DNA from 3 places in the Bacteroides sp. f07 genome. Region 2 is predicted to be linked to each of the others. Evidence: riboswitches for the same ligand, from Rfam matches in the RefSeq annotation. Region 2 holds a riboswitch; each other region holds the start of a gene.
What was found. Region 2 has a riboswitch for cobalamin ahead of accC (acetyl-CoA carboxylase biotin carboxylase subunit). Riboswitches for the same ligand answer to the same signal wherever they lie in the genome.
Positions count from the first base shown of each region.

Region 1: another riboswitch for cobalamin. It lies ahead of ACGHVY_RS12065 (TonB-dependent receptor plug domain-containing protein); the one in region 2 lies ahead of accC (acetyl-CoA carboxylase biotin carboxylase subunit).
Region 3: another riboswitch for cobalamin. It lies ahead of ACGHVY_RS14985 (TonB-dependent receptor); the one in region 2 lies ahead of accC (acetyl-CoA carboxylase biotin carboxylase subunit).

Region 1 covers NZ_BAABXI010000001.1:2,922,440-2,928,819, reverse strand. Annotated here, with positions in the region: gene ACGHVY_RS12065 (TonB-dependent receptor plug domain-containing protein) at 1-1,684, opposite strand, end outside; cobalamin riboswitch at 1,872-2,081, opposite strand; gene ACGHVY_RS12060 (DUF5106 domain-containing protein) at 2,107-3,045, opposite strand; gene ACGHVY_RS12055 (ATP-binding protein) at 3,180-4,961, opposite strand; gene ACGHVY_RS12050 (response regulator transcription factor) at 4,971-5,660, opposite strand; gene ACGHVY_RS12045 (hypothetical protein) at 5,904-6,380, shown strand, end outside.
Region 2 covers NZ_BAABXI010000001.1:3,462,357-3,468,736, reverse strand. Annotated here, with positions in the region: gene ACGHVY_RS14260 (YeiH family protein) at 1-275, shown strand, start outside; gene ACGHVY_RS14255 (acyl-CoA carboxylase subunit beta) at 437-1,972, opposite strand; gene ACGHVY_RS14250 (acetyl-CoA carboxylase biotin carboxyl carrier protein subunit) at 1,992-2,501, opposite strand; gene accC (acetyl-CoA carboxylase biotin carboxylase subunit) at 2,521-4,032, opposite strand; cobalamin riboswitch at 4,167-4,375, opposite strand; gene ACGHVY_RS14240 (thioredoxin family protein) at 4,579-4,902, shown strand; gene ACGHVY_RS14235 (GNAT family N-acetyltransferase) at 5,222-5,992, shown strand; gene pncB (nicotinate phosphoribosyltransferase) at 5,994-6,380, opposite strand, start outside.
Region 3 covers NZ_BAABXI010000001.1:3,662,695-3,669,074, forward strand. Annotated here, with positions in the region: gene ACGHVY_RS14980 (YncE family protein) at 1-496, opposite strand, end outside; gene ACGHVY_RS14985 (TonB-dependent receptor) at 493-2,538, opposite strand; cobalamin riboswitch at 2,745-2,957, opposite strand; gene ACGHVY_RS14990 (ABC transporter substrate-binding protein) at 3,085-4,218, shown strand; gene ACGHVY_RS14995 (iron ABC transporter permease) at 4,215-5,231, shown strand; gene ACGHVY_RS15000 (ABC transporter ATP-binding protein) at 5,228-5,983, shown strand; gene ACGHVY_RS15005 (MATE family efflux transporter) at 6,136-6,380, shown strand, end outside.

The DNA.
Region 1 (6,380 bases), 540 kb from region 2:
CCCGTTGATACGTATAATTACCGGACAGGTTGATGCGGATTTTCTCCCAAGGCTGAAGAGATAAGTTTCCTGTGATGTCAATACCTTTGATATCTACACTTCCCAAGTTTCTCATGCTCCATATAGCAAGATTCTTGGTAGGATAAGCAATGATTTTATCCGTTACTTTGTTATAGTATGCATCAACGGTTGCCGAAAGATAAGGAATGAATGCACATACATTCTTGCTGTATGTCAGACCGATATTATATTGCTTTGCATTTTCCGGTTTCAGTTTGGTGTTTCCTACTTCCTGGTAATACAGGTCATTGAAACTTGGCAGACGGAAGATGTCCTTATAGAAGAAACGGATACGAAACTCTTCGTTACGGAAAGGTTTGAATGAAGCGCTGACATAAGGCGTTAATTTGCGGTGATTGCCGGCGCTGCCGCCTTCCTTGACATCTTCGTTGATGATAGTCGCCAAAGCGGATGCGGAGATTGTCAGCCAGTCATTCACGTATTTTCCTGCAAAAGCCGTCAGCCATGAATAGCGGGTGGGTTGCGCAAAATTAGTAAGATTAGTATCCATTGTATTGATACTCCCATCCGTCGAAAGGGAAAATGAAAGATTGCTCAATAATCTGTATAATACCGATGCGGAGAGATAGTATTCCTGTTGGTAATAGCTGTTTTCCGTTTTTCCTAAAGAGTTTTTGGTGTCGGGGTCCAGATAACGCTGATAGCTCCAGTTCCATTTGGCGGAAGTCTGGAATACCCATTGTTGGCTGAACTCTTTCTTGTATTGGCTTTGTACAAATGTATTCTTGTCCCACAGGTGCTGTGAGGAATAGTCGTTATAAAGTGTAGTGGCTTTCGGCAATCCCCGCGAAGATTGAAAGTAATAGGCTTTCAATCGCCATTGCTCTTTATCGGAGAAGTTGCCGTAAAGTCCGGCTTCGGCACGAAAAGTTTGTACGTCGGTATTCTTTCTTTTCTCCCGTGAAGTCAGGTCGCCCTCTGTATTTCCGTAGTGCAGGGTATATGGATATTGTCCGTCCGATGACATCCATTCGCCATTGGCTGTGACTGTCCACTTAGAACTGAGTTGTTGCTCTAACAGAACGGATGGATTGACAAGCCCCCATGAACCCGTCTTGAAAGCCGCGCTGATATTCGTACGTTTCCCTTTTTTGAAACGGGGAGTAAGTGTCTGTATATTCAGTATTCCTGCCGAAGCGAAGAAACGTGCCGGCTGGAAGATATTATCGCTCTGACCGTTGCTAAGTGATAACTGGTCTACATTATCGAGCGAGAAACGACCGATGTCAATCTGTCCCGTCTGGCAGTCGGTTACGGTGATTCCGTCATAACCTACGGCTGTGTGCTGTGCACCCAAGCTGCGTATGGATACGGTTTTCAGTCCGCCGATGCCACCGTAATCTTTCACGGTCACTCCGGCAAAATGCTTCACGGCATCAGAAACTTGCAGGGCATGCAGGTTCTTTAGCGCATCTTTGGAAAGTACTTGTAGCGGAGCGGTAGAACGTACCTCTCGTGTTTGATAAATATCGGAAACAGTAATTTCGGGGATGGAGTATGTATGCGTTGTATCCACTTTTTGCTGTTGCGCAAAAAGTGTCGGGAGTAAAAGTTGGCAGTAGAGTACTGCACAGATACTTTTGTATAGCCTTGTATGTCTCATCCTTATCCTACTACTGGTCTGTTTTTTCACTTTTAAAAGTGTCCGGGCGAAATCCCTTCGACCGGACACGCATAAATAAACTTGGCAGAGTTTATTAATTAAAACACACTTTCTCTGAATCAGAGTGATGAATGAAATGATAGACGGATTGTCCGGTTCATTAGACTCAACGCTTTTTCCTCGAAAGCAGTGAAATTGGGTGCACGGCAGGTCTTCTGACTCGTTCCTGTTGCGGGCGCCTTCCCAGAAGTTTCTTTCCAGTGGCTAAAAGTAGGTTGCTCGCAACACATTTATAGAACTTACAGCAGCGGGACTGTTCAGGATTTACACCTGATTCCCTTTTAATCGCTTTCCTCGTATATTTTGAGGGCTGCGAACCAATGCGCGACAAAGATAGATAGTTTATTTGTTTTTTGCAAGGTTTATTGATGTAATAAAAGATATTCTTCAATAGCTTGCGCGGTGGCGTCTTTCAGAAGAACGGTTTTATCCTTATTCAGGAGATAAAGGGTAGGGATGGCTTTCAAGTCATACAGTTGTTGTTCCTTGATAGCGAAGGTCTTATCATATCCGTTAATCCATTCTTTCGGGAATTCATTCAGATGTTTCCGCCATTCGTCCAGTTCTTCGTCGGGGTAGATAGAGAGGACGGTTAGCTTCTTTTGTGCTAGAAGCTGATTGATGACAGGCGCATTTTTCAATGCTTCGATTGTTTCCGTGCAGGCGTGGCATCCCGGGTTATTGATAAATAGTAAGGTATAGTCCGATTTCTGTTGATAAAGGGAACCTTGTGCGCCGGAAGCCAATGTATAGTTAAAGTTCAATGCTTTGGTTCCGATACGGTTTTTCTGAGCCAGTTCGCGACGGGCTTTGGGACGTACCTTTTCTATTTCTTCCAGTACGGGAGAAGCCATCATGGCATCCAGTACAGGGATATAAAACTCTTCGTTACGCATAGGGGAGTTAGGGTCGTATAAATATTTGTCTGCCAAATCGGTGATGTAAGTGAATACTTTCTTATCCACGTTTGTCCGTTCGATAGTTTTCCGCATAGCTTGCTGTGCTGTTTCCAATGGAACATGGTTCAATATATCGCAATAGTCCGCCCAAGCCTGTTCGGTCACTTCGGGGTGATGGATATAATTGGTATCGGCAAAGTTTACGTTATCCCAATAGTGCTTGACAAGGAAATCCGCCCGTTGTTCCGGCGCCGTCATCATTGTCGGGATGGTGGGTAATGTGAAAGTCTTGATAGTATCCTGTGCTACTTCGGTTTTGTTTAAGCCGGAAGCATTGCCGTTTTTGCAGGCACAAAGACAAAGAATACATACAATCGAAAGAATATTTAGATTCGTTTTCATAATTGGCTGTTATTATATTGAACTTCTATGAATTACATAGAAGACAAAGATAATGCCTTTTCATTTTATACAAAGAATTTTTCTTCCTTTTCTTCTCTGTCTTCTTTTTTAAGAACTTTGCTTCTTGAAGAATCTTACTTCTCCTTTGCCAATGTAAAGACAAACTCCAACCCGCCACCCTGATTGTTCTTGGCAGAGATGATGCCGCCATGAATAATCACTGCATTCTTCACAATAGCCAGTCCCAGTCCCGTTCCGCCTAACTTCCGCGAACGGCCTTTGTCTACCCGGTAGAAACGTTCGAAGAGACGGTTCAGATGTTCGGGGGATACGCCTATACCCGTATCGGCAAAACTGAAATAATAGAAACTTTCGTCTTCACGGAAACAATTGATATTAATCTGAATATTCGTTCCGGCGTATGCGATGGCGTTATCCATCAGATTACGGAAGATGGAGTAAATCAGGGAATAATTACCTTTGACTTGTATGCTCTTCTTTAAAGAATTAACCACCGTGATATGTTTCTCGTCCAGTTCCAGTGAAACCTCGTTGATGATATTTCCTACCAGTACACTGATATCCACCCGTTCCATGTCAATCATGTTGGCAGCCTCGTCCATGCGGGTAAGTACGGAAATGTCACGCAGCAACCGGCTCAACCGGTTACTTTGCGCATAGCAGCGTTCGAGAAACACATTAATCTTCTCGCGCGGTATGTTTTCATTATTGACGATAGTCTCCAAATACCCTTGAATACTGCTGACAGGCGTTTTCAGCTCATGCGCGATATTCTGTGTCAACTGCCGTTTCAGATTCACCTGTTCTTCTTCCTGGGTGACATCATTGATTGAAATCTCAAAGCTTGCGTCTTGGAAGATGATACACTCAACGATGAACGTGCGTCCGTTCTTGTTGATGGTGATAGACATTCGCTTTTCGTCTTTACTTCTCGAACGTTGTTGCTGGTTCTTGTTGATGAAATGTATAATCTCTTTCAGTTCGTTGATGGCAAAGACTTCTTCCGTAGTTTCCAGGTTAGAGTCCGAAATCAGGTTGCTGTATTGGGTGAAGAGATTGTTGACAAGAATCTCCTTTTTGTCTTTCGTAAATACTCCCAGTCCTTCGTGCGAAATCTGAAGATGGGTAATCAACTTCTCGCGTTCGATGTAGAGAGCCTCTTTCGTTTCGTGCAGCCGTTTGTAGATTTGGATGATATGCTGCGATATTTCTCCCAGTTCATTGTGTGGGAAAGCCGATTGCATCGCCATCTCGATAGGCTCGTTCCGGTCGGCACGCATGGCAAACTCGCGGAGCTGGCTGATAGAAGTCCCCAGTTTGTTCGTGAATTTGTAGAAGATAATCATCAGCAGCAAAGTCACGATTACGGTAAACCATAAGTAATGCGGGTCTGCCTGCAGGTTGTTGATAAGGCTGACATTATAAGGTAATGCCGAGCGGAGAATATAATCCTTATAACGTGTAGCCGAATAAAAATAAGGAACTCCTGTCGTTTCCGAAGTACGGCGCACGTCATATCCGTTTCCGTGTTTCAGCGCCTTTTGTACTTCCGGACGGTTCAGATGGTTTTCCATCTGCTCGTCGTGGTTCGGATAACTGTCGTAAACCACATTCCCATCCAGGTCGATAAGCGTAACGCGCAAGTCTTCCAGAATATGATTATTGATATAATCGTTGATAATTCTGTTATCAAGCGGTTGCTCATCCAGCCGCTCGTAGAGCCGGCTGTTGTAATCCTGCAATTTGGTATTCAGCAGTTCTACTTTATATTCCCGTTCGCGTTGGTACTGGTACGCGATGAAACAGACGGCGAATACCAGGAACAACGAAATGACCGAAAGGAAAAGCTTCCGGCTGAAAGAAAGAAAATGTCTTTGAGTTACAGGCAGGTTCATGATAAATAGTTATTCAGCTTCAAAACAGTATCCGTATCCGAGACGTGTGACAATGCATTTGCCGTATATGCCTATCTTTTTGCGCAAACGGGTGATGTTTACGTCGATAGTACGGTCCAGTACATACACTTCGTCGCTCCAGATACGTGCCAGAATATCTTCACGTGAGAATACGCGTCCTTTATTCTGTACCAGTAGAAGCAGGATTTCAAATTCTTTTTTGGTCAATGACACTTCTTCGTCGTCGATACTCGCTTTCTTTTTAGTGATGTCGATGACAAGCGTCTGGTAAGTAAGCCGTTCGGGCGCTCTTTCCGTTTCCGTCGTCGCCGTACGTCTCAATACGGCTTTCACACGGGCGATGACTTCGCGCAGGGAGAAAGGCTTCGAGATATAATCGTCCGCGCCCAGGTTGAATCCTGTCACGGTATCGTTTTCGGTATCTTTTGCCGTGATGAAGATGATAGGCACTTTGGCTGTTTTCTTGTCTTTTTTCAACATGTTCGCCATTTTGAATCCGGAGATTTCTCCCATCATCACATCGAGGAGGATTAAATGGTAGCTACTGATGTCCATCTTCAGTGCTTCTTCGGCAGAGTTTGCGGTATCTACCTCATAACCTTCGTTCTCAAGATTGAATTTCAGAATCTCGCAGAGGTCTTCTTCATCGTCGACAACTAAAATACGGGTTTCGTTCATAAGATGTATTTATTAATGTGATATGACAAAGTTACGTTTTTATTTTATTTTGATGCAAAGATGAGGAGACTTTGTTACGGTCAGATGAAACAGATGTTACAATCACGTTACATTCTTTGATTTATGGGAATTTGATACCGAATATGGAAGTTTTTGTCGGTTGCAAGAGGAAAAAACGTTTGCTATTTGTTATCTTTGTTAGCGAGATAGGATAGAAATGTTTGATAATAGAAACTACAAACGATGATAAAAATTGACTTGAAACGGCATAAGCGCGAAGTGATAGGTGCGGTTATCGTACTGCTGCTCCTGCTTGGCGGTGTGTCTGTCTTTAAATATACCTCTTTCAATACCGGCTTTGAGATAGCCGACGATTTGGGCGGAAACATCTTCCCTTCGGCCATTCTGTCCGTAGCCACTACTGATGCGCAAGTTATCATACCTTCGGATTCCACTTATCTGGGAAACCCGAAATCATGTATTGCCATCCGGCTGAAATCAAAGACCGCATACAGCCGTGTACGTATTGAAGTGGCCGAAACTCCTTTCTTCTCCCGTTCCGTATCGGAGTTCGTATTGAACAAGCCGCGAACGGAATATACGATTTACCCGGATATTATATGGAATTACGAAGCATTGAAAAATAACGCGCAAGCCGAGCCGGTGAGCGTTGCCGTGACCGTCGAGATGAACGGGAAAGACTTGGGGCAACGGGTACGT
Region 2 (6,380 bases):
TTCAGAAGATTGCCATTCCCTGGTTTGCAATCGGTTTTATGGGAGTTATCGCTTTTAATTCTTTTGATTTGCTGCCTGCGCAGTTGGTTGCGGGAATCAATACCTTGGATACTTTCCTGCTGACAATGGCAATGACTGCACTTGGTACGGAAACGAGTATTGATAAATTCAGAAAGGCGGGGGCAAAACCTTTTGTACTGGCACTTCTTCTTTATATCTGGCTGGTGGTAGGCGGTTATTTCCTGGTGAAGTATCTTGCTCCTTATTTAATGTAACATATTGTGTTTAATGTAACGCATTCATTGTTTGATATAATATCGCAGAACGAATTTCAGAAATAAAAAACGGGCTTATGTCGATTCTTTGAACAATAATCCTCAGAATCAGTGTAAGTCCGTTTTGGGTGGTGGTACTTTGACAAGTACCTATCTAGTTGTTATAAGGGCATATTTCCATGCTTCTTGGGCGGATTCGTCTGCATCTTGTTCTCCGTCATTTCCAATGCCTGAATCAGACGTTTGCGGGTTTGTCTCGGATAGATGATTTCATCGATGAATCCCAGTTCGGCAGCTTGGTACGGGGTGGCAAACTTTTCCTTGTAGGCTTCCAGTTCTTTCGCTTTCGTTTCTTCATCGGCTTTGCGGAACAGGATATTGATTGCACCGTCCGCACCCATTACTGCGATTTCCGCGCTTGGATAGGCGAAGTTTACGTCGGCACCGGTCTGCTTGGAGTTCATTACGATATAAGCACCACCGTAAGCCTTACGGGTGATAACGGTCAACTTGGGAACGGTAGCTTCTGCAAATGCGTAAACGATTTTTGCACCGTGGCGGATGATACCGTTGTTTTCTTGCGTGTATCCCGGAAGGAATCCCGGAACATCTTCGAATGTAATCAACGGAATGTTGAAACAGTCACAGAAGCGGATAAAACGGCTTGCCTTGTCACTGGCGTCAATATCAAGCACTCCGGCAAGATAAGCGGGCTGATTGGCGACGATACCTACCGAACGACCAGCCAGACGTGCGAAACCGATGAGGATGTTCTTTGCAAAATTCGGCATAACTTCGAAGAAATAGCCATTGTCTACCACCCGTTCGATGATATCTTTCATGTCATAAGGAACATTCGGGTCTGTCGGGACGATAGTGTCCAGAGTAGCGTCTTCACGGTTGGTTTCATCTGTACAGTTCTGCTTTTTAGTCTCGTCCATATTGTTCTGCGGCAGGAACGAAAGCAGTTCGCGGATACTCATCAACAGTTCTTCTTCGGTGTTGCACATAAAATGAGTCACTCCGCTTTTGCTGCTGTGAGTCATGGCGCCACCCAGCTCTTCCTTGCTGACTTCCTCATGGATAACGGTCTTCACTACATCGGGCCCCGTCACAAACATGTGGCTCTTTTCTTTTACCATAAAGATAAAGTCGGTGAGGGCGGGGGAGTAGCAGGCACCGCCGGCACAAGGACCGAGAATAGCGGAGATTTGTGGAATCACACCGCTTGCCATTGTGTTCTGATAGAAAATATCCGCATATCCCGAAAGGCTTTCGATACCTTCCTGAATACGTGCGCCGCCTGAATCGTTCAATGCGATAATCGGAGCACCGTTCTTTAAAGCCAGTTGCTGTACCTTTACAATCTTCTTCGCGTTGGATGCGGAAAGCGAACCACCGTAAACGGTGAAGTCATAGGCGTAAACGAAAACTTGGCGACCGTCAATCTTTCCGTAACCGGATACGATGCCGTCTCCCGGAATTTTGTTCTTGTCCATGCCGTAGTTGGTGCAACGGTGAACCATCAGCTTATCCAATTCGACAAATGTTCCTTTGTCGAGCAACATCTCGATACGTTCGCGGGCAGTCATCTTGCCGCTTTCGTGTTGCTTTTCTATTTTTTCTGTGCCACCCCCGAGGGAAGCGATGCGGTCACGTTCCTGGAACGTGGTATATGCTTTGTTTATTTCTTCCATGATGCAATCCTTTTTTAGTTTATGCAATCGGTTCTAATGTTATTAATGTCTGGTCACCGGTGATGTTATCACCTTCCTGAACCAGAATTTCTTTGATGCGGCAATCCGAAGTCACTTTATAGTTGCTCTGCATCTTCATGGCTTCGATAACGATAGCAGTGTCTCCTGCTTTCACTTCCTGTCCTGCCGTAACGGGGATTTTTACTACTTTCCCCGGCATGGGGGAAGTGATGCGGTCGTTCTGTTCGTTTTCGCCTTTCTTGCGCATACGCAGGTATTTCGCCTGACTGTCTACGATTTCGACATTGAAACTGCTGTAATGCGTGTTCACTTTATAGCTTTTCCCGTTTTCCTTGCGGATGAGCTGCGCGTTTGCACTGCGACCGTCCATAAGGATGTTGCAGGTTCCGTTTTCCGCCATTACCACGTCCGCTTCAAACGGTTTTCCGTCAATGGTAAGTATCCCTTTGTTATCTTCCTTGCTGACCAGTTCCACTTCGGCCACTCGGTCACCTATATGAATTTCCATAATTAACTGCTTTTTAAATTTAGATACGAAGTACGCCTTTATGCAATCCGAATTCTTTCCATTTGCTGATAGGACGGTTGTCGGTAGTGTCACCGCTGTTCTCTTCAAGATTCATCAGATAGTCCATGTAGGCGGCAATCAGTGCAATATTCTCGGCACGTTCGCTGGTGCGCATAATGCATTGGTGCAGGTGTTCACCGTTCTTGGTGATGAATCCGGTATCGTAATGACCTTCCACAAAGTCGGGCGTATCCATGATAGCGCGCAAGTAACTGATATTATTCTTGACTCCGGTCAGCTTGTATTCATGAAGCACGCGACGCATCCGTTCGATAGCATATTCGCGATTGGTAGCCCATACAATCAGTTTGCCAATCATTGGGTCATAATAGATGGGAATCTCGTATCCCTCGTATACATAGCTGTCAATACGCACTCCGATGCCGTTCGGCTCTGTAATCTGCTTAATGATTCCGGGACTTGGCATGAAATTCATTTCCGTATCTTCGGCACAGATACGACATTCGATAGCGTGTCCGCGCTGTTTGATATCTTCCTGTTTCAGTTGAAGCATCTGTCCGTCGGCAACTTTGATTTGCTCTTTCACAAGGTCTACACCTACTACTTCTTCGGTAATCGGGTGCTCTACTTGCAGGCGGGTATTCATTTCAAGGAAGTAATAATTGCGGTGTTTGTCAACAAGAAATTCGATGGTTCCCGCTCCGATATAGTTTACTGCTTTGGCGGCTGCCACGGCTTTTTCCCCCATATCTTTCCGCAATTCCGGAGTGACGAAAACCGAAGGTGTTTCTTCCACAATCTTCTGATTACGGCGTTGTACGGAACATTCGCGTTCGCAAAGATGAATTACGTTGCCGTGCTTGTCACCCAAAATCTGGAATTCGATGTGATGAGGCTCTTCCACGAACTTCTCCAGATAAACCGTGTCGTCGCCAAAAGAAGAGAGTGATTCACTTTTAGCAGTTGTGTAGGCTTCTTCCACTTCTTCCGCGCTGTGGATAAGGCGCATCCCTTTTCCACCGCCACCCATAGAAGCTTTCAGCATCACCGGATAACCGATTTTATTGCAAAGCTCCACGGCTTCTGCCACACTTTTCAGGTTTTCTTGTGTGCCGGGCACAACGGGTACTCCGGCTTCAATCATCCTGATACGGGCGGAAATTTTGTCGCCCATTGCTTCCATTGTCTCCGGATCGGGTCCGATAAAGATAATGCCTTCTTCCTGACAACGCCGTGCAAAATTAGCATTCTCGGACAGGAATCCATATCCCGGATGAATGGCGTCTGCATGGTTCGCTTTCGCCACTTCGATAATTTTTTCTATATTCAGATAACTCTCTTTAGATGCGGCGGGACCTACACAATATGCTTCGTCTGCATAAAGCACATGCTTTGCAGTCCGGTCTGCCTCGGAGAATATCGCTATACTCGTTATTTCCATCTCCCGGCAGGAGCGCATCACCCTTACGGCAATCTCACCGCGATTGGCTACTAAGATTCTTTTTATCATACTTTTTTAAATTAAGTACATACTTATTTTATGCCTTTCCACCTTGCGGACATATTCCACCCGGTGAAAACACAGTATTTTATTGATTTGGGGCTTAACAAACGATGTTCTTTCTCCTAATCCACGAGGCGGAAGAACGTTTTACGCGAAGTGGCAGGTCTTCTGACTGACTCTTGTCTTATTTGCCTTCCCGATAAAAAAACATCAGTGGCGTCAAATTAGTTCATTAATAAGACATTGAACAGAGTTTCACAGCAGCGGGACTGTTCGGGATTTGCACCCGATTCCCTATTAATCGTCGTCCGTTGGCTACGGATTCCGAACCATTTCGACGGCAAAGATAAATAAATATTGAATAGAGTGTAGCCTTTTTGCACGAAAGTTGCTTTTATGTGCAATGGACGGCTGTCCAGATATTAGAAACGAAAGACGATAACTGCAAGTGGATTAAATAGTTAAATCTGTGTGTATTATTGTTTATCCTTTAAACTTTCTTTCTTTTCGTATTGTTGAAGTAGCAATTATTAATCAAAACAGTAATCAATTATGAAAGAGAAGAAAGTAGCCCGTGAGGAAAGGAATAAAGAGAAGCTGGCTAATGCCGATTGGGCAATGGCAGAGTTTTATGCAACATGGAGTCCTCATTGCCAGCGTATGAAACCTGTCGTTGAGGAATTTAAGAAACTAATGGAAGGAACGCTCGAAGTAGTGGAAGTAGACGTAGACCAGGAAACTGCCCTTACAGATTTCTACACCATCGAATCAACGCCTACATTTATCCTTTTCAGAAAAGGAGAGCAACTTTGGAGACAATCCGGCGAACTTACTTTGGAAAGGTTGGAAAGAGCCGTGAAGGAATTCAAATCTTGAAAAAGTATTAATAAAAGAGGCGTTATTCCTCGGAAAGTTTTAAATCATGTTATGAAACATACTTTTTTATTTGGATAATTTGCAGATAATCGGAAAGTCCGTATCTTTGTACTGTGTTTTTCATAGTATTAGATTTAAGGTTAACAAAGGTTGGAGCAAGGCGTTGCTCCTTTTTTTATGCCCATACCTCACTTTCTACTAAATAATATTGATTTTTACGGGATTGGATAATGACTGCTACACTTGAATGTTTATCTTTGTGGATAATATAATATCCGATACTATTTCATTAAAAAACTACTAATAAAAAACTGATACTATGAACATCGACTTTATCACGCTTACCAAAGACAACATAGGGAAAGAACATATCTGCTGCGCTTTCTCGGATAAGAAATGCCAGGAAAGTTATAACCTGAAAAAAGAATGGCTGAAGAAGCAATTTGAAAACGGGTATGTTTTTCGTCGTTTGAATGAGCGTGCGAAAGTATTTATCGAATATGGCCCGGCCGAAAACGGGTGGGTTCCTGTGAAGGCTGACAATTACCTGTTGATAAACTGCTTTTGGGTAGCTGGGCAGTATAAAGGAAAAGGGTATGCGAAAGCTCTGCTCCAAACTGCGATAGAGGACGCTTTGCAGCAAGGCAAGGATGGTTTGGTGACAGTGGTAGGAACAAAAAAGTTTCATTTTATGAGTGATACCAAATGGCTGTTGCGACAGGGATTTGTTGTTTGCGAAGAGCTTTCGACAGGATTTAGTCTGTTGGTGAAGAAATTGAATGTTGATGCTCCGAATCCGACGTTTAATGAATCTGCACGAACAGGAGAGTGCCCTGATAAAAAGGGTATCACTGTTTATTTTTCCAACCGTTGTCCGTTTGCGGAATTTCATGTGATGAGTTCTTTGAAGGAAACCGCCGCCAAAAGAAATCTGCCTTTGGAGATTGTTAAACTGGAGACAATGGAGCAGGCACAGGCTGCACCTACTCCGGCTACGATATTCAGCTTGTTCTATGAAGGCAAGTTTGTCACAACGGATATCAGTGTTTGTATGGATAGCCGTTTTGATAAAGCGATAATAGGGAAATAAGCTAATTCAGTCTCAATTCATGCAAACATGCCTGTACTTCTTCCGGACTACCGGTATGTTTGCCTTCGTCGTCGGATAGCTTGATACATTCCCGCCATTCCTGATTGACGTTCATCTTGCATTGTGTCATCTTCATAACGATGTTTGAAGGCTCGAATCCGGTATCATTGGTGAGATTTGTCCCGATGCCGAAGGAACAACGAATTTTGTTCTTGCAATATTCCTGAATCTCCAGTGCTTTTGTGAAATCGAGGGCGTTGCTGAAAACGATAGTCTTGGTGGTCGCGTCGATTCCCAGTTCTTTGTAACGGGATACCAGACTGTCTATAAACTCAAATTCATTACCGGAATCGCAGCGGACACCGTCAAACAGTTTCGCCTGTTTACG
Region 3 (6,380 bases), 200 kb from region 2:
TAGCCGTATCTATTTCCGCCACAAATCCTACTTCCGAATTTGGAGCAATCTGCACAGGCCCCGCATAGGAACTTATATACGCCTTATCCTTCCAAAATGCCAGATAACGGCAATTAGGAACCTCTATCTCCTTGATTCTACGCGCAGTACGCACATCAAACACAACGATCAGATTGGAAACATTAATTACCGCATATACTTTCTGCCCATATACTTTAATATCATTCCCCACATCTCCCAACTCTTTTACAATCTCTGGATTACGTTCGGAAAAAATATCACGGGTATAATGTCCTGTCGTATAATCAAAATAATCAAGTGAAGCACGATTCATTCCCATATTTCCCTCGTTGAGTTGATAAAACCCTTTAATACGGGTTCCTACCATAGGAAGCGCCACTTGCACACTGTCCGAAAGGAAAATCTGTTCATCCTCCCGACAAGCCGACAAACTCATAAAAAGTATCAGCAGATATATAAAATGTATTTTTTTCATAAGCTAAGACTAACAATAAACCGGAAATTCCGCCCCGGCATCGGATAATTGAGTACCACATCGTAATATTGGTTCAGCGCATTGTTCATCTCTACCGAGGTCTTCAACAGATAACGACTACGAATCCGGAACTCCTTTTGCAAGGAAAAATCATGTGTGTACCACGGTTCCACATAGTTACGCGGAATATTATTCACAGCCCCGTTATAACGCTCACCCACATAAATGAAACTGTAATTCAACGTCCACGTACCATATTCCACTCCCGCAATCACCGAGCCGCTATGCCAGGGAGTATAAGGAATCTGGTCGCCATACGAAGACAGTTTCTTCCCGTTGATTTTTGTAAAATCCTGCGCTTTCGCGAAAGAATAAGAAAGATTGGCATTCATCCTTACCGGTCCTGCATGGCCGAATACAGCCGCCGAAACATCTACCCCCTTACTCTCCACTTTTCCCATATTTGTCATCATCCAGCGAAAACTGCTCCCGGTAGGCGCAGCAATAATCTTATCGGTAATCGCGGCATAGTAAATATCAGCCTGTACAGAAATCCGGTCAATAAATCCTTTTTTGAATGTCTTTTGATAACTTCCACCAATATTAAATTGGTCGGTAAATTCCGGATTCAACTGACTAAAGCCTATTTGCGCATAATAAAGGTCATTGAAAGTAGGCAAACGGAAGATACGCTTATAGAAAGCACGCAAATTAAAATCATGGTTGCAGAAAGGTTTATACCCGACGATAAATGCCGGAGAAAGTTCCGATTTGTCAGGGGCTTGCACATTATTACGGACTTTCTCGATAACGAATGTCCCCAACACATCAGCCTGTAATTTCCATTTTCCCAGATTCAACGCCGTAGCCAGTGCCGCCCAAGTTGTATAGCGTTGCGGGAACGTGAAAGGAGTCCCTACTCCACGCATGACAGCATTTAACTTATTATATTGAAAATCGACAGATAAAGAAACATCCCAAACAGGCAGAATACTATACATATTCACCACCGACAAATACCTGTCCTGCTGATAATAGGTATTATCGAACTGCATCTTTTTTGTCACACTCTCTTGCAGAAACTGCACTGTATCCCTTGAAAGATAATGTGTATAGTCATAGGCAAACTTCCCGTTCAGTTGCAACTTATATTTCGGGGTGACATCTTTCACAAATGTAGCTTGGGCAAAGAAATTCTTATCCCCCTGCCGTTCTCCATTCTGCCATACATTTTTCACGATAGCTCCGGGCAGTCCTCTGTCCGAATCATAATAATACAGTTTAGCCTGCCAATAGCCGTTATGAATAGTGCCATATACACCGGCTTCGATACGATAAGCCTCGATATCACTGTTCCATCGGGTAGCTGTCGTATCATAAGCCACTTTACCCTCCTGATTCAAGCGTCTGTAACGAAACTTATATTGCCCGTCGGATTTCGTATATTCACCGCTCAGACTCAAGCTAAGGTTATCGTTCAGTTTATGTTCCAACCGGATGGAAGGATTAATCAACTGGATACTTCCTGCCTTATAGCGTACCAGCAGATTCGTTTTCTTTCCTGTTTCAAACTTCGGTTTCCGGGCTTTCATATATACAGCCGAAGCCGAAGCAAAGTCTTTGGCAGACTGGAATATCTCACTTTTTTGTCCGTTATAAAGAGATAATTCTTCCAAATCATCCAGCGAAAAACGTCCCAAATCAACCACTCCGTTTTGTGCGTTTCCAATCTGAATGCCGTCATAAAACACCCCGACATGGTGAGAACCCATATTGCGGACATCTATCGTTTTCAATCCGCCCATACCACCGTAATCTTTGATTTGCACACCCGAAAAGTAACGCAAGGCATCAGCTACATTATGCGTATTCAGCCGTTCCAGTTGCAGCCCGTTCAGCCGTTGGGCAGGGATTACTTCTTTATACGGCTTCGCCGTAACCACTACCTCATCCAAGTGTTGCAAACTATCCAAACGGCTTTGAGCTCCCAGCAACGCCGGAAGTCCTAAACAACCTACTGTCCATAGAATTTTTCGAATCATTCTTCCTGTTATCTCGTCTGTTTATTTTCTTTCGATTATAAACTTTCAGGAATACACAAAGACAGAAAAGGGCAGTCTGCTCCCCTTCAAAAAGAGCATAAGCCAGCGTCCTGCACAAACAGACACTGCGCACTTTGTACGTCGCATAAAAACAAGTACTATGTGATTACTAAAAACTGCACTCTTCAAACTTTAATCCCGGAAAGTTTCAAGAATTCAACTTTGGCAGGTCTTCTGACTTACTCCATTTCCCTAACGCCCTTCCCATTCCTCCAAAGCGGAACAGTGGATTTGAGTATTGTAGGAAAACTTTTGGCGGAGCTTACAGCAGCGGGTCTGTTCAGGACTTACACCTGATTCCCTTTTCACCACTCTTTCCGTAGAATCGGAAAAGTGACACCAAAATTTCTTGGGAACAAAGATACACAAATAGAAACAAAATGGAAGAAAAATCCAATTAAAATAAAAACAAACTAATAATAAGTCCTATCTTTGCCGTCCGAAAGGATCCACTATTATTTTTATCTAATTAAAATTCTTATAAAAGTGAAATCTCCTGTTCTGACTATCACGTTGCTTTGCCTGCTCTTTTTGGCAAGCTGTATCACCCGTAATAAGACATCTTTGGAAGCATTCAACCAAGATGTATATACCCCTGAATACGCTTCGGGATTTAAAATCCTGGGTGCCGAGAACGCCGCCAGTACGCTTATACAGATTACCAACCCGTGGCAAGGCGCCAAAGACGTAACAATGTCCTATTTTATAACACGCAACGGCGAGCAAGCGCCTGCCGGATTCAACGGTCCCGTTATCCCTGCCGGAGCCAAACAGATTGTATGTATGTCTTCTTCCTACATCGCCATGCTTGACGCACTAGGAGAAATCAACCGGATTGTCGGAGTTTCGGGTATCGATTATATCGCCAATCCCTACATCCTTGCCCACAAAGATTCAATCAAGGATATGGGTCCTGAGATGAACTACGAACTGCTGATTGGATTAAAGCCCGACGTAGTTTTGCTCTATGGCATAGGTGACGCCCAAACCGCTGTAACGGACAAGTTAAAAGAACTTTCCATACCTTATTTATATATGGGTGAATATCTGGAAGAATCACCGCTCGGCAAGGCCGAATGGATGATTGTTCTTTCCGAATTGACAGACAAACGGGATAAAGGAATAGAAATATTCCGGGAAATCCCCCAACGTTATTATGCACTGAAAGCCCTCACGGATTCCGTCAGCCAGCGTCCTACCGTTATGTTCAACACTCCGTGGAACGACAGTTGGGTAATGCCTTCCACCCAAAGTTATATGGCACGGCTCATTGCCGATGCAGGCGCAGAGTACATTTATAAAGAAAACAGTTCCAACAGTTCAACCCCAATCGGACTGGAAACAGCCTATGGACTGATACAAAAAGCCGATTACTGGATTAATGTCGGTTCAGCAACTACGCTTGATGAGCTGAAAGCTGTCAACCCCAAATTCGCAGACGCAAAAGCCGTGAATGCAAAGACTGTTTATAACAATAACTTACGGTTGACACCGACAGGCGGAAACGACTATTGGGAATCAGCAGTTGTCCGTCCCGATGTTGTATTACGCGACTTGATTCATATTTTTCATCCGGAACTTGTATCCGACTCACTTTATTATTACAGGCGTCTGGAATGAAACAACCTCGCAAACATACCGCACTTTTATTTATCGCGCTAGGCATAACCGCCCTGTCATTACTAGTCATAGATATGGCAACCGGAGACACGTATATCCCTGTCTCCAAAGTATGGGCAGTGCTCACCGGGGGTGAATGTGATGAAATGACACGCAACATTCTTCTTTCTATCCGGTTTATACGGGTAATAGTAGCGGCACTGATAGGTATAGCACTCTCTATAAGTGGTTTGCAGATGCAGACGGTTTTCCAAAACCCATTGGCAGACCCCTATTTGCTGGGAGTTAGTTCGGGGGCAGGATTAGGGGTTGCCTTGTTTGTACTGGGAGCCCCATTACTCGGTTGGTCGGAATTTCCACTACTTCAGTCATTAGGCATCGTTGGTTCCGGCTGGATAGGAACGGCTGTCATTTTATTGGGAGTAGCCATTATCAGCCGGAAAGTAAAAAATATACTCGGTGTATTGATTATGGGAGTCATGATAGGTTATGTGGCAGGCGCCATTATCCAGATACTACAATATCTGAGTTCTGCCGAACAGTTGAAAATGTTCACACTTTGGTCAATGGGCTCTCTCGGACACATCACCACTACCCAACTGGGAATCATGACGCCTATGCTATGTCTGGGACTACTCATTTCCGTGGCCTGTATCAAACCGTTGAACCTGTTGCTTCTCGGAGAAAACTACGCACGGACAATGGGAATGAATATCAAGCGCTCACGCACATTCATCTTCATTTCTACCGCATTGCTGACAGGAACGGTGACCGCATTCTGCGGTCCGGTAGGTTTTATCGGGCTGGCAGTGCCGCACGTCACACGGTTACTATTTAACAACGCCGACCACCGGATACTTGTCCCCGGCACTATGCTGACAGGACTTATCAGCATGCTTCTCTGCGACATCATCGCCAAGCAATTCCTGCTTCCGGTGAACTGTATCACCGCCTTGCTCGGTGTTCCGGTCATTTTATGGGTAATAGCTAAAAACTTGTATAGATTCAAATGATTGAGCTTAAGGAACTGACACTAGGATACGGACAGCGCACGCTGTTGAAAACGGTAAATGCCCGAATCACAGGCGGACAACTCGTCGCACTGTTGGGACGCAACGGAACTGGAAAAAGTACCCTCCTACGTGCTATTATGGGACTGGAAAGTCCCCAATCGGGAAAAATCAATCTGCAAGGAAAAGACATAGCTTCACAAAAATCGGAAAAACTAGCCCGGAACATCAGTTTCGTAACCACCGACAAAGTACGCATCACCAATCTTCGTTGCAAGGATGTGGTAGCGTTAGGACGCGCTCCCTACACAAATTGGCTCGGTCAGCTTCAATCAGAAGACCAGAAAATAGTGGATAATGCCATGCAGTTGGTCGGCATGTCCGGCTATGCAGAAAAGACAATGGATAAGATGTCCGACGGTGAATGTCAGAGAATCATGATTGCCCGTGCACTTGCGCAGGATACTCCGGTTATCCTGCTCGACGAGCCGACTGCCTTTCTTGACTTGCCCAATCGTTATGAACTCTGCTTACTACTGAAAAAATTGGCACAAAAAGAAGGCAAATGTATCTTGTTCTCCACACATGACCTTGACATCGCATTATCGCTTTGTGACTCCATTATGCTGATAGATAACCCGTATATGTACACTTTACCCACTTCGGAAATGATAACCAGCGGACATATAGAAAGGCTTTTTCGTAATGAATCGGTGACATTCGATGCTCAAGAGATGAGAGTGCGTATCAAATGAAGTTTTTCTACATATACCATCAATCTGTCGTACAAATATATCACTAACATAAGAAAATCTCACTGACCGGACAGAAATTACCAAATGGTAATTTTTATCTCCTTTCATACCTCTACCTTTGCATCCGCTTTAATAAAAAAAGATAGAAAGTTATGAAAGATAGTATAGATTTCGACAGTATGGACATCTCCACGTTATTCCGTAAATTACTGATACCTACGGTTCTTGGAATGGTTTTCTCCGCTATATTCGTCATTACGGACGGTATATTTGTAGGGAAAGGAATTGGTAGCGATGCACTGGCAGCCGTCAATATCACAGCACCACTTTTTATGATTGCCGCCGGTGTCGGGTTGATGTTCGGAATTGGCGGTTCGGTAGTTGCCTCCATTCATTT